3 regions of the Antiquaquibacter oligotrophicus genome follow, and region 1 is predicted to be linked to each of the others. Evidence: predicted binding sites of a transcription regulator. Region 1 holds the regulator's gene; each other region holds the start of a gene.
What was found. Region 1 encodes HrcA, which represses chaperone genes, less so after heat shock. Its sites were predicted from a motif close to TTNGCACTCGNNNNNNNCGAGTGCNAA; they were not measured.
Positions count from the first base shown of each region.

Region 2: groL (chaperonin GroEL) is a predicted target of HrcA. The motif match lies at 1,502-1,528, and genes of this name have one in related genera.
Region 3: groES (co-chaperone GroES) is a predicted target of HrcA. The motif match lies at 3,215-3,241, and genes of this name have one in related genera.

Region 1 covers NZ_CP085036.1:2,749,008-2,753,390, forward strand. Annotated here, with positions in the region: gene hemW (radical SAM family heme chaperone HemW) at 1-717, shown strand, start outside; gene LH407_RS13465 (DUF4870 domain-containing protein) at 721-1,101, opposite strand; gene LH407_RS13470 (DUF4870 domain-containing protein) at 1,159-1,524, opposite strand; gene hrcA (heat-inducible transcriptional repressor HrcA) at 1,659-2,681, shown strand; gene dnaJ (molecular chaperone DnaJ) at 2,723-3,823, shown strand; gene LH407_RS13485 (16S rRNA (uracil(1498)-N(3))-methyltransferase) at 3,825-4,383, shown strand, end outside.
Region 2 covers NZ_CP085036.1:893,274-897,656, forward strand. Annotated here, with positions in the region: gene groL (chaperonin GroEL) at 1-1,459, opposite strand, end outside; gene LH407_RS04400 (hypothetical protein) at 1,590-2,246, shown strand; gene LH407_RS04405 (cold-shock protein) at 2,268-2,471, opposite strand; gene LH407_RS04410 (LytR C-terminal domain-containing protein) at 2,639-3,220, opposite strand; gene LH407_RS04415 (DUF3263 domain-containing protein) at 3,233-3,532, opposite strand; gene LH407_RS04420 (heme/hemin ABC transporter substrate-binding protein) at 3,668-4,383, shown strand, end outside.
Region 3 covers NZ_CP085036.1:1,082,766-1,087,148, reverse strand. Annotated here, with positions in the region: gene tsaD (tRNA (adenosine(37)-N6)-threonylcarbamoyltransferase complex transferase subunit TsaD) at 1-630, shown strand, start outside; gene LH407_RS05350 (DUF4190 domain-containing protein) at 717-1,007, shown strand; gene LH407_RS05345 (DUF4190 domain-containing protein) at 1,083-1,400, shown strand; gene LH407_RS05340 (DUF4190 domain-containing protein) at 1,460-2,005, shown strand; gene LH407_RS05335 (class I SAM-dependent methyltransferase) at 2,002-3,180, opposite strand; gene groES (co-chaperone GroES) at 3,313-3,609, shown strand; gene rarD (EamA family transporter RarD) at 3,707-4,383, shown strand, end outside.

The DNA.
Region 1 (4,383 bases):
CACGACCCCGACCGCATCCCGCTCGTTGTGCAGTGGGCTCGGCAGGCTGGGCTGGATGTTTCGCTCGATCTCATCTACGGAACACCGGGGGAGTCAATCGACGACTGGCGCACCTCCCTCGAGTCCGCCCTCGCGCAGCGCCCCGACCACCTGTCCGCCTACGCGCTCATCATCGAAGACGGCACGAAGCTCGCGGCCCAGATTCGTCGTGGTGTCGTAGCGTCCCCCGACGACGACCTTCAGGCCGACATGTACGAACTCGCGGATGCCATGCTGGGCGCGGCCGGCTACGCGTGGTACGAGGTCTCGAACTGGAGCGCGGGCCCCGGCCACGAGTCACGCCACAACTTGGCGTACTGGCAGGGCCAGGACTGGTGGGGTGTCGGCCCCGGGTCACACAGCCACGTTGGCGGTGTGCGATGGTGGAACGTCAAACATCCCGCTGCCTATGCCGACAGGATCGCGGCAGGAGAGTCTCCAGCGGCGGGCCGCGAAGTCCTCGACGGCGAGACTCGGTACCTGGAGGACGTCCTGCTTGCTTCGCGAATTCGTGACGGTCTGTCGATCGATCGGCTCGAGTCGTCTTCGCGCGCTGCCGTCGCAGGGCTCATCGCGGATGGGCTCATCGACGGGGCGGCGGCGATCGCCGGGCGTATCACCCTGACGCTCGCCGGCCGCCTGCTCGCCGATGCCGTGGTGCGTCGATTGACGCAGTAGGCGTCAGCTGACGAACTTGATGGCGAGCGGGTACACGTACGGGCGACCCTGATTCGCGGCGATCGCTGCGATGATGCCGAACACGATCGTGGCGATCCATGCGGCCAATAGCAGCAGCAGCCCAACGAGGATGAGCGAGAGCACCCACCCGGCGACGTAGGCGATCACGATCGTGATCTGGAAGTTCAGTGCGGTCGCGGTGTGCTCGCGAATGAACGGCCCACGATCCTTCAGGAGCAGGTACCCGATGAGCGCGGGAAGGAAACCGAAAAGGATGCCACCGATGTGTATGAGGGTGGCCCAGAGTTTTTCATCGCTCGGGCTCAGCGGCTGAACGGTCTGGTAGGGGTTGGCGGGCGGCGGTGGAGGCGTGATGTCGGACATGCCGCCATTAAAGCAAGGTGCCCGGTGTCATCGACACCGGGCACGCCACGTGGGCGACTACTTGATGAGGCGAATCGCGAACGGGTAGCGGTAGCTTCCGCCAGCGTTGACCTTCGTGAACGCGATGATCGAGAAGATGATCGACACAACCCACGCTGCCAAGGAGATCAGCGTGCCGATGAGGATGATCGAGAGGATCGCACCCACCACGTAGGCGAAGAGGATCGTGATCTGGAAGTTGAGCGCTTCCTTGGCCTCGACGTTGGTGACCGGTCCGCGGTCCTTGAACACGAGCCAGATGATGAGAGCCGGCAGGAAGCCGAGGATGCCACCGAGGTGAGCGAAGGATGCCCACTGCTTGTCCTCGGCCGGGGTCAGCGGCGCGGCCGGGGTGGGGGCAGCGGGGGGAGGAGTCTGGGTCATGGCGGATTCGTGCCTTTCCTGAGAAGGGGGTGTGAGCACACGGTAGCGGTCTTGGCCGCGCGCGTGCAACGATCCGAGCCGGAGTCGGCGGTACAATTGGCAGTCCGAGAAGTCGAGTGCCAGGAGGCGGTGACATGGTTTCCGAACGCGGTCTCGAAGTTTTGCGTGTCATCGTGCAGGACTACGTGGCCTCGCGCGAGCCCGTCGGATCGAAGTCGATTGTCGATCGGCACTCGTTCGGCGTATCCGCAGCGACGATTCGCAACGACATGGCGCTCCTCGAGGACGAGGAACTCATTTCCGCGCCTCACACCTCGTCCGGCCGTGTGCCCACCGACAAGGGATACCGAGTCTTCGTCGATCAGCTTGCCGATGTGCGACCGCTCACAAGTGCGCAGCGGCATGCGATCGAGACCTTTCTTGGCCAGTCCGCCGATCTCGATGATGTGCTGGCGCGCACCGTGCGTCTGCTCTCGCAACTGACCAATCAGGTCGCGCTCGTGCAATATCCGTCGCTCGCGACCTCACGCATCCGGCACATTGAGATCGTTCAGTTGACGCCATCCCGCGTCATGAGTGTTCTCATCACCGACTCGGGCCGCGTCGAGCAGCGCCTGCTCGACCTTTCGGCACCGATGCCGGAGGACGACCTCGTCGGCCTTCGTTCGCGTCTCAACTCCGTGCTCGTGGGCCTTGCGCTTCCGGATGCCGCGGCCAAACTCTCTGCCCTCGCCGAGGATTACCCCGCCGACCGCCGCACTCTCGTGTCCGAGGTCACCACGAGCCTCGTCGAGCAGGTCCTCGCCAACAGGCAGGACAAGCTCGTCATGGCGGGAGCTGCGAACCTCGCTCGCACCGAGCAGGACTTCACGGGCAGCATCTACCCGGTCCTCGAGGCGATCGAGGAACAGGTCACGCTTCTTCGCCTTTTCGGCGAAATGGAGGTAGATGCGGGCGGTGTATCGGCGAGGATCGGACGCGAGAACGAGGGCTTCGGCCTCGCCGAGACGTCGGTGGTGACGAGCGGATACTCGTCATCCGGTGGCAGCATCGCTCGACTGGGGGTGCTCGGACCCACACGGATGGACTATTCCAACAACATGGCCGCCGTGCGCGCCGTCGCGAGGTATCTCTCACGCCTCCTCGACGAGGACTAAGTCTCAGACATCAGGGCAGAACTAACGAAGAACAGGACACTGTGGCAGACCACTACGAGGTGCTCGGCGTTGATCGCACTGCGAGCGCGGAGGAGATCAAGAAGGCCTACCGACGGCTCGCGCGGGAGCTTCACCCGGACGTGAACCCGAGTGCCGAGGCATCCGAACGCTTCAAGCAGGTGACGCACGCCTATGACGTGCTGAGCGATCCGCAAGAGCGGCAGCAGTATGACCTCGGACCGCAGGCAGGTTTCGGCGGTGCGGGTTTTGGTGGCTTCGGCGACATCTTCGAGACCTTCTTCGGTGCGAGCCAGCGCTCGACTGGTCCTCGTTCCCGTCGTGAACGGGGCCAGGACGGTCTCGTGCGCGTCGAGGTGGACCTCGACGAGGTCATTTTCGGCACAACTCGCGATCTGGAGATCAACACCGCGATTCTCTGCTCCACGTGCGACGGTAGTTGTTGTGCCCCGGGTACCTCACCCGTGCGCTGCGACATCTGTGGCGGCAGTGGTCAGATCCAGCGCACGATGCGCAGTCTTCTCGGCAACGTTGTGACGTCGAACCCGTGTGGCACGTGCCGCGGCTACGGCACGATCATCCCTGAGCCCTGCCCGACGTGTGCAGGCCAGGGCCGCGTGCGTGCGGCCCGCTCGATCCCCGTGGACATTCCTGCTGGCGTCGATACCGGCCTCCGTCTGCACATGCCCGGCCAGGGCGAGGTCGGACCGGCGGGTGGCCCGGCCGGCGATCTTTATCTCGAGATCAAGGTTCGCCACCACGACACGTTCAGCCGTCAGGGCGACGACCTTCTCGCAACGATCGAGGTGCAGATGACGGATGCGATCCTCGGTGCCAGCACGACTCTCAAGGGTCTCGACGGCGACATCGAGGTGGACATCCGGCCCGGCACCCAGAGCGCGGACATCATCACGGTGAAGGACCGCGGCGTGACGAGCCTGCGCGGTGGTGGGCGCGGCGACCTCAAGATCGGTGTTCAGGTTGTGACCCCGACCAAGCTAAGCGGCAAGGAGCAGGATCTGATCCGGCAGTTCGCCACGTCTCGCAAGCAGGCTGCACCCGGTTTCGCGCATTTCCAGCAGGGGCTTTTCGCCAAGTTGCGGGATCGGTTCCTCGGGCTCTGACGTGGCTCACTTTTATCTGGACGAGCAGCTGGAGCGGGCATCCGTCGGCGATCGTGTGACGTTGTCCGGTGCTGAGGCCCGGCACGCGGTGACCGTCAGCCGTATCGCCGTGGGTGAGACGGTCACGATCGGCAACGGTTCCGGGCTCGTTGTGTCGGGTCCCGCCGTTGTCGCGGACCACACCGACCTCACCATCGAGGTGGTCGACGCGGTCCAGCACGATGCTCGCTCCCCGCTGCTGTTCCTCGTGCAGGCTCTCGCGAAGGGCGATCGAGATGAGCTCGCCGTGCAGGCGGCAACCGAGCTGGGTGCCGACGGGGTTGTTCCCTGGCAGGCTGCGCGCAGCATTTCCCGGTGGGAGGGCGCAAAGGTGGCGAAGGGTCGCGATCGATGGACGGCGATCGTCCGTGAAGCCGTCAAACAGTCGATTCGCCCATGGATGCCCGACGTCCTCGACCTCGTGACGACGAAGCAGCTCGCGGCTCTCGCCGGCGGTGCCCGCATGCTCCTGCTCGACCCCGAGGGCGAGCATCCGCTGTCCACGCTCGAGCTCGACGATC
Region 2 (4,383 bases), 1.0 Mb from region 1:
CGTACTCACCGGTCGCGGCGTTGAGGCCCTGACCGACGGGAAGGTTGCGCACCTTGTCGACCACAACGCCCGGCTCGAGACCGGCGTTGAGGGCGATCTGCTTGAGCGGGGCATCCACGGCGACCTTGACAATGTTCGCGCCCGTGGCCTCGTCACCGGACAGGCCGGTGATCGCTGCAGACTCGAAAGCCGTCTTGCCGGCCTGGATGAGCGCAACGCCACCACCGGCGACGATGCCCTCCTCGACGGCTGCCTTCGCGTTGCGGACGGCGTCCTCGATGCGGTGCTTGCGCTCCTTGAGCTCGACCTCGGTCGCGGCACCGGCCTTGATGACCGCAACACCGCCGGCGAGCTTCGCGAGGCGCTCCTGGAGCTTCTCGCGGTCGTAATCGCTGTCGGTGTTCTCGATCTCGGCACGGATCTGCTTCACGCGACCCGCGATGGCGTCGGGGTCACCGGCACCCTCGACGATTGTGGTCTCGTCCTTGGTGATGACAACCTTGCGGGCACGGCCGAGCAGGTCGAGGGTGGCGTTCTCAAGCTTGAGACCGACCTCCTCGGAGATGACCTGGCCACCGGTGAGGATGGCGATGTCGGCGAGCTGAGCCTTGCGACGGTCACCGAAGCCGGGAGCCTTGACGGCAACCGACTTGAAGATGCCACGGATCTTGTTCACGACGAGAGTCGCGAGCGCCTCACCGTCGACGTCCTCGGCGATGATGAGCAGCTGCTTGCCGCTCTGGATCACCTTGTCGACGATGGGAAGCAGATCCTTGATGTTGGAGATCTTGCTGTTGACGATGAGGATGTACGGGTCCTCGAAGACCGCCTCCTGGCGCTCCTGGTCGGTGACGAAGTACGCCGACAGGAAGCCCTTGTCGAAGCGCATACCCTCGGTGAGCTCGAGCTCGGTGCCGAACGTGTTCGACTCCTCGACGGTGACGACACCCTCCTTGCCGACCTTGTCGATCGCCTCTGCGATGAGCGCACCGATCTCGTTGTCTGCAGCCGAAATCGACGCGGTAGCGGCGATCTCTTCCTTGGTCTCGATCTCCTTGGCGCTCGAGACGAGCGACTCGATGACGGCGTTGGTCGCCTTCTCGATGCCGCGCTTGAGGCTGATGGGGTCGGCGCCCGCTGCGACGTTGCGGAGACCCTCGCGCACGAGTGCCTGAGCGAGGACAACGGAGGTGGTCGTACCGTCACCGGCGACGTCATCCGTCTTCTTTGCGACCTCCTTGACGAGCTCCGCACCGATCTTCTCGTACGGGTCGTCGAGTTCGATCTCCTTGGCGATCGAGACGCCATCGTTGGTGATCGTGGGGGCGCCCCACTTCTTCTCGAGGACGACGTTGCGTCCGCGCGGGCCGAGCGTGACCTTGACGGCGTCGGCCAGCGTGTTCAGGCCGCGCTCGAGGCCGCGGCGGGCCTCCTCATCGAAAGCAATGATCTTTGCCATGTGTGTTTCTCGTCCCTCCCGGACGTCGTACAAGCGAATTCTCTAGCACTCGAAACGTGCGAGTGCCAAAGGAAAAACTAGCACTCGGTAGGGTCGAGTGCAAGAAATGACGGTTGCCTAGGCTGGGTGGATGACAGAGCCGTCGAACTCCCCGTCCGCACCTTCTGGCATCACCGAATTCAAACCGACTCAGGCACAAGTTTCGCGTCTCATGCGGACGAACCTGATTCTGTACGCCGTCATCGGTCCACTCCTCGTGGTGTCGGCCACGCTGCAACTGGTCAGCGGCAATACTGTCGGCGCGATCATCGTCTTCGGCGCACTGATCATCGCCCTGCCCGTCGGCTTTGTCCTGGGAAAGCGCAATGCCTCACGCGCGCTCCTCCGGTTTGGCGACGGCACGTACGAGCTCCGTCAGACGCCGGGTGGCAAAAACTTCAGCGCTGCTGATGTCGACCAGGTCGTCGCGCTCGGCAACGCTCGATTCGCGATGTGGCCGGGAGCACCCATGCTCCTCATCGTGGGACCGACGAAACGACTATGCCTTCTCACCGGTTACCTGTGGAACACGGAACAGCTGGATGCCGTCGCTCGCGATCTCGGCAACCGCGGAGTGACCCTCGTGGATAAACCGGAGGCGCTCACTGGCGCGCAGTTGCGAGGGATAGACAAGCGTTGGATTTCGTTCTGGGAAGCGCATCCGATCGCCATCGGGCTCACCGCGGGCCTCGCCATAGTCCTGATCGTGGCGGCCGCGGTGCTGATCGCGTTCGCGGTGCTGCGCTGAGGCGACCAGGCCCGCCGAAGGCTAGGCCAGCTTGACCGACTCGGCCTGCGGACCCTTCGAGCCGGTACCGACCTCGAAAACAACCGCTTGGCCCTCCTCGAGGACCTTATAGCCGGCCATGTCGATGGCGGAGTAGTGAACGAACACGTCCTGACCTCCACCGTCCACGGTGATGAAGCCGTAGCCCTTTTCAGCGTTGAACCACTTAACGGTTCCGTTCGCCATGTGTTGCTCCCTGCTGTGAAACGTGGCTGTGTACTCGCCACAGATTCCAGATGCTAGCGGAGCAAACGCGGCAGAAAACGGGGAAACAGGCCCCGGGAGGGGCATCCGGGCAATGTTAAACACGCACGTAACACGCCCGATACGGGGCGTGTCATTTCACGCCGGAATCAGCCCTCGGCGACGGGCTGTTCGTCGTCCGCGCCGAGCACGATGGTGATGTCCGCTCCGGGGAAAGTCTCCGGCGGAACGAGGCGAACATCGCCGACGCCGAGAGCGGCTACGAGGCCACGCGCGATGCCCTCGTCCTCGGGTATGCGGTAGTAGACGATGGTTTCGTCGACGACATCGGCGGCCTGAGCGTTGGCGCGAGTGCCGATCGGCCAACCCGCGGCGGCAAGCTGGTCACCGATCGTGTTCTGGAGGCCGACCTCATTCGTACCGTTGAGCACGGTGATCGTGAAGCCGCGTGCCGGGTCGATCGCCGAGGGGTCGGTTACGGCATCCATCGTCGGCGTCGGCGTGGGTGTGGGTGTCGGCGTTTCGGCGACAGGGGCCAGGCCCAGCCCCAGATCGATGTCGAGGAAACGGCTGATGCCGAACAGGCCGCCGAAAACGAGCACACCCGTGGCCAGAGCGGCCCACGCGAACGCGATCCAACCGCGCCCCCTGCGGGCGGGCGCGCGGTGTGCGCCAACGCGGGAGAGGTCAGCGGGAACGTTGTCGAAGCGATCCGGGGGGAAAGAGGCCATAGCTAAATCGTTCTATTCCTGGTCGGGGGAAGAAATTCTGAACTCTCTGGCAGCGCGGGCACTCGTGCGAGCGTCCCGGGCCCGGAGCAGTCTCCTGACCAGCATGGGATCGTGTCGCACAGCTTCGGGCATATCGATCACGGCGTTCAGCAGTTGATAATAGCGGGCTGTGCTGAGTCCAAACTCCTCGCGGATCGCGACCTCCTTGGCTCCAGCGTGTCGCCACCACTGTCGCTCGAACGCCAGAATGCGGCGCTCCCGCTCGGGGAACTCGTCGCCATCGGCGCTGTGACGCTGCGGTTGCGCGGACATTCGACCTCCCGACCGCTCATCCTAGGCGCGCCCAAGCCTTCGGAGCGGTTGCGCCGCGCTCTGCGCTCGCTCCCAGCCAGTCGAGCCGCCACCAAGGTTAGGATGTCCTAAGTACTCCCGACTCGATTGGCCCCCATGCTCACACGCACGAGCGCGTTCCTGGCGCTCGGTGCGGTCGTCATCACGGCGCTCGCCGGATGCACCGTGCCAGCCTCCCCGGCGCACGAAACACCCGTCGCGTCCAGCGCCCCGGCCGTCCCCCTCGCCGACCTGGACATCCTCGAGGACCCGCGGAGCTATGTCGGAGAATCGACCGCGGTGCTCGCCGATCGCTCCCTCGGGACCGCGCCCGCCCCCGAACAGTCGTTACCCGTGACCGTCACATCCCGCGACCTCGACGGTGAGACAACGGTCACCGTCAACAGCACCGAGCGCATCGTCGCCATGGACATAGCCGGATCCATCGCCTCGACCGTCGCCGCCCTCGGGCTCGGGGACAAGCTCGTCGGGCGGGACATCTCGACCACCGCGCCCGAGTTAGCGGACCTCCCCCTCGTGACCTCCAACGGCCACACCGTGAACGCAGAAGCGATCCTCGCCCTGCGGCCCGACATCGTCATCACCGACGGGACGATCGGACCGATCGATGTTGTGCTCCAACTGCGAGAAGCCGGGGTGTCCGTTGTGTTCGTCGAGAACGAACCATCGTTGGCGGGAGTGGGCGAACTGGCACGACAGGTCGGCGAAACGCTCGGGGCATCCGACGCCGGTGAGGCACTCGCCGAAACGCTCGACGCCGAGATTCAGGCCAAGATCACGGAAATAGCCGAGATCGTGCCCGGCGGCGAGCC
Region 3 (4,383 bases), 1.2 Mb from region 1:
GGGCACACGTCCCTGCTCCTCGTTCGCGATCTCATCTCGGACGTCGAGCTCCTCGGTGAGACCATCGACGACGCTGCCGGTGAGGCTTTTGACAAGGTCGCGCGCTTGCTCTCGCTGCCCTATCCGGGTGGTCCGGAAATCGACCGTGCGGCCGTGGGCGGCGATCCGACCGCGATCCGCTTCCCGCGGGGGCTCAGTCTCCCCAAGGACATGGCCCAGCACCGCTACGACTTCTCGTTCTCCGGACTCAAGACCGCGGTCGCACGCTGGGTCGAGCGTGAGCAGGATGCCGGGGCTCCGGTTCCGGTGGCGGATGTGGCCGCGAGCTTCCGCGAGGCGGTCGTTGATGTACTCATCGCGAAAGCACTGGCCGCGTGTGCTGACCTCGGGGTGCCGAGGCTGTTGCTCGGGGGCGGCGTTGTCGCGAACGCCCGACTGCGTGCGGTCGCTGAGGAACGCTGTGCCGCCGCCGGCGTGGAGTTGAGGATCCCCCCGTTGAGCTTGTGCACCGACAACGGTGCGATGATCGCGGCGATTGGCTCCCAACTCGTGGCTGCCGGCCGGGCGCCGTCCGGGCTCGAGTTCGGCGCGGACTCAACCCTCCCGGTCACCGTCGTCCAGGCGCCGTAACCTCCGGCACGGCGTGTTGACAGCGCCCGAGCGCGCTGCCACTATGGCACCGCCGTTCTCACGTCTTCGTCGTCAAAGGAGTTGCCATGTCTGAATCCGTGCCCACCCCGGCCGCCGCGCCTGTCGCGCCGGCGGCCAAGTGGAACGTTCTCTCGATCGTTTCGCTTGTCACGTCGATCCTGGGGCTCAGCCTCGTCGGTATCATCACCGGCCACATTTCGCTCAGTCAGATTAAGAAGACAGGCGAGCAGGGCAACGTGCTTGCCATCATCGGACTGATCCTCGGCTACCTCGGTGCCGTTGGTTGGATCATCTTCTGGATCGTGTGGTTCTCGCTTTTCGCATTCGCAGGAGCCGTTGGCTACTCGTCCTACTAGATCTCCGTTCACACAACGGGGTCGCGCCTTTGGGTGCGGCCCCGTTTGTGTATTCCCGGCGGTAGGGTCGTTCACATGACCGACACCCCAACGCAGACCACGGAATCGGCTGACCCGTACGCTTCGGTCTCGTCCCAGCCGTCGCAGACGCTGTCGATCGTGTCGATGGCGCTCGGGCTCTCCGGCTTCTTCCTCGGCATCTTCGTGTCGATCGCCGCCGTGGTGCTCGGGCACCTCGCTCAGAAGCGGGAGCCGCAGGCCAAGGCGTTTTGGCTGACGGGAATCATCGCGGGCTATGTCGGAATCGGCTTCTCTCTCGTCGTGATCGTTCTCTCGCTCGTTTATGTGGCCTTCATCCTCCTCTTTGTGGGAATCGCCGCCACCTACAACTAGGCCCACGTTCCGGCGCCACGGCCATGCCTCTCGCCGGTGCCCCGCGATAGAGTCGGGTCATGGCAGATTCAGACGAGACCGTCCCCCCGATCCCCACTCCTCCGGCGGATGCCGCGGCGGTGCCACCCGTAGAGCCCACTCCCGCGGCTCCCGCTGCAGCACCCGCGACGCCCGCGCCCGAGCAGCCCGCTGCAGCCACTCCGCCGCCCGCGGCACCGACCCCGCCGCCCGCGGCGCCGACGCCCCAACCGGCCTACGGCACGCAGCCACCGGCGCAGCCTTACGGGCAGCCCCAGTACCAGCAGCCGTACGCCCAGGCCTATGCTCCCGCCGCCCCCGGGCCGGCTCAGGGTCTGTCGATCACGTCGATGATCCTCGGCATCGCGAGCATCCTCTTGAGCTTCCTCTGGATCGGCCTTCTTCCCGCCATCGCCGCGGTGATCACCGGTCACCTGGCTCAGCGTCGCCAACCGTACGCGAAGGCCTTCTGGCTGACGGGCCTCATCACCGGCTACATCGGCGTTGTGCTCGGGCTCTTCGTGATCCTGTTCTTCGTGTTCTTCCTCGTGCTCGGCTTCTCGAGCTCCGGCTACATGGGCTACTAGCCCACGCGCTCCGCGAGGAGCGCTCGGCGACGCTCGCCCACCCTCGTGAGGATGAGCGTCGCCGACTCGGAGCCGGCGAGCCCGAGTGACGAACGGAATGTCGCGGGGTCAATGTCGACACCCCGTTTTTTGATCTCGAGGGTGCCGATCTCCCGCGCGGCAAGCTCCTTCTTGAGTGTCCGCTTGTCGAGAGGAAACTCCTCGACGACCCGGAACGCGGAGGCGAAGGGTGTCTGCACGGCGGTGTCGGCGGTCAGATACGCGATCGTAGGGGAGAGCATCCGGCCGCCCAGCGAGCGCGCGAGATCCCCGATGAGGCGAGCCCGGATGACGGCGCCATCCGGCTCATAGACGTACTCGCCGAGTGTTCCCACGGGTTCATCCTCGCTGTCGCGCTCCGCGGAGAGCTCCGCTACGCCGTGCGAGCCGATGACGAGCGCGGAACGCCGGATGCCCGCGCGGGCGACAGCACCGAACCACAGGCCGAGCTCGACCACATCCCGGTCGACGGAGACCCACTGCGCCTCGGCGTCGTCGGGGATGAGGTCGCGGTCGATACCCGGTCCGAGTTTGACTCCGGTGGGCAGTCTCGTGGCGAGGTCGAAGGCGAAGTCGAGGGACGGTGACCAATCAGCGGGGTTGGCGAGCCGCTTCACTCCGTCCCTGCGTGCGGGGTCGAGGTAGACACCGCCGATCCCCGCGAGGTCTGCCTCCTCTGCCGTGCCGTGTTCGACGCGCGCGTTCGACCACGGCGCGAGGTTGTAGGCGGCAACGGCGGCGGTGACTTCGTCGCGTTCCACGGCGGTCACTTCGATGTCGAGGGAGGCGAGCGCCATGGCGTCCGCGCCGATCCCGCAGCCGAGATCGGCGACCCATCCGATACCGGCACGCTGGAATCGCCCAGCGTGCTGCGCGGCGACGGAGAGTCGGGTGGCCTGCTCGAGGCCAGCCTCGGTGAAGAGCATGCGCTCGGCAAACGGGCCGAATTTTGTCTCGGCGCGGGATCGTAGACGCGATTGCGCGAGCGCCGCTGCGACTCGGGCGGGTGGATGCCCCTCGCGTCGCAGCGCGGACACCGTGCGCACGACGTCCGCCGCGCTGTCCCACTGGGGGAGCGAATCGAGGAGCCGTAGCCCCTCGAGCGAGAGAAGTTCGCGCAGCTCCGTGGCATCCATGCTCCGACGCTACCGCGCCGGGCTGAAACGAACGTTGGCACTCACGTTGAGCGAGTGCCAACAACCCTCTATAGTGGTTCTGGCACTCTCACAGGGAGTGTGCCAACCAGAGTTTCTAGAAAGAGGTACGCCGTGTCGGTGTCCATCAAGCCGCTCGAAGATCGCATCGTCATCCAGCAGGTCGACGCAGAGCAGACCACGGCATCGGGTCTGGTCATCCCTGACACTGCCAAGGAGAAGCCCCAGGAGGGCGAGGTCGTGGCCGTTGGCCCCGGCCGTATCGACGACAACGGAAACCGCGTTCCGCTCGACATCGCCGTTGGCGACAAGGTCATCTACTCCAAGTACGGTGGCACCGAGGTCAAGTACGGCGGCGAGGAGTACCTCGTTCTGTCGGCGCGCGACGTTCTCGCGGTTGTCGTCCGCTAGTCGCGTATTCAGCACAGTTTCGGCAGATTCCTGCCAGCCAGGGCCCGGGAGCGATCCCGGGCCCTGGTGCGTTCTCTGGCGCGCCTAGGCTGTTGAGGTGTCAACCGCCCCACCCGTTCCCGATCGCGTCACTGGCTCGGGACTCGCGTTCGCGCTCTCTGCCTACCTTCTGTGGGGCGTTCTCCCGCTCGCCTTTGTGCTCCTCATCCCGTCGGGCCCGGTCGAGATCGTCGCGTGGCGCATCGTCTTCTCGCTCGTCTTCTGCGCGCTGCTCCTGACGGTAACCCGTGGGTGGCAGCGCTTCGCGGCGCTCGCACGCGACCGCCGCGTTGTGCTCACGCTCGCTATTGCGGCGGTGTTCATCCTCGTGAACTGGTCCGTGTTCATCGCGGCAACACTGACCGGGCACGTCGTCGAGGCATCCCTCGGTTACTTCACCAACCCGATCGTGACGGTGTTGCTGGGTGTCCTCGTTCTTCGTGAGCGTCTCAGGCCCCTCCAATGGCTCGCCGTCGGTATCAGCGCGATCGCCGTTCTCGTGTTGGCCATCGGATACGGGGCGTTCCCCTGGATCGCCTTGAGCCTCGCGGCGAGTTTCGGCCTGTATGGGCTCGTCAAGAAGCAGGTGGGCCCGAAGGTGGATGCCATTGGCGGACTGACCATGGAGACCCTCGTTCTCAGTCCTCTCGCCGTTGTCGCGCTCGTTTTTGTGCAGGTTACCGTCGGCCTCACGATCGGTACCGAGTCGCCCCTGCACACCGCCGTGATGCTCAG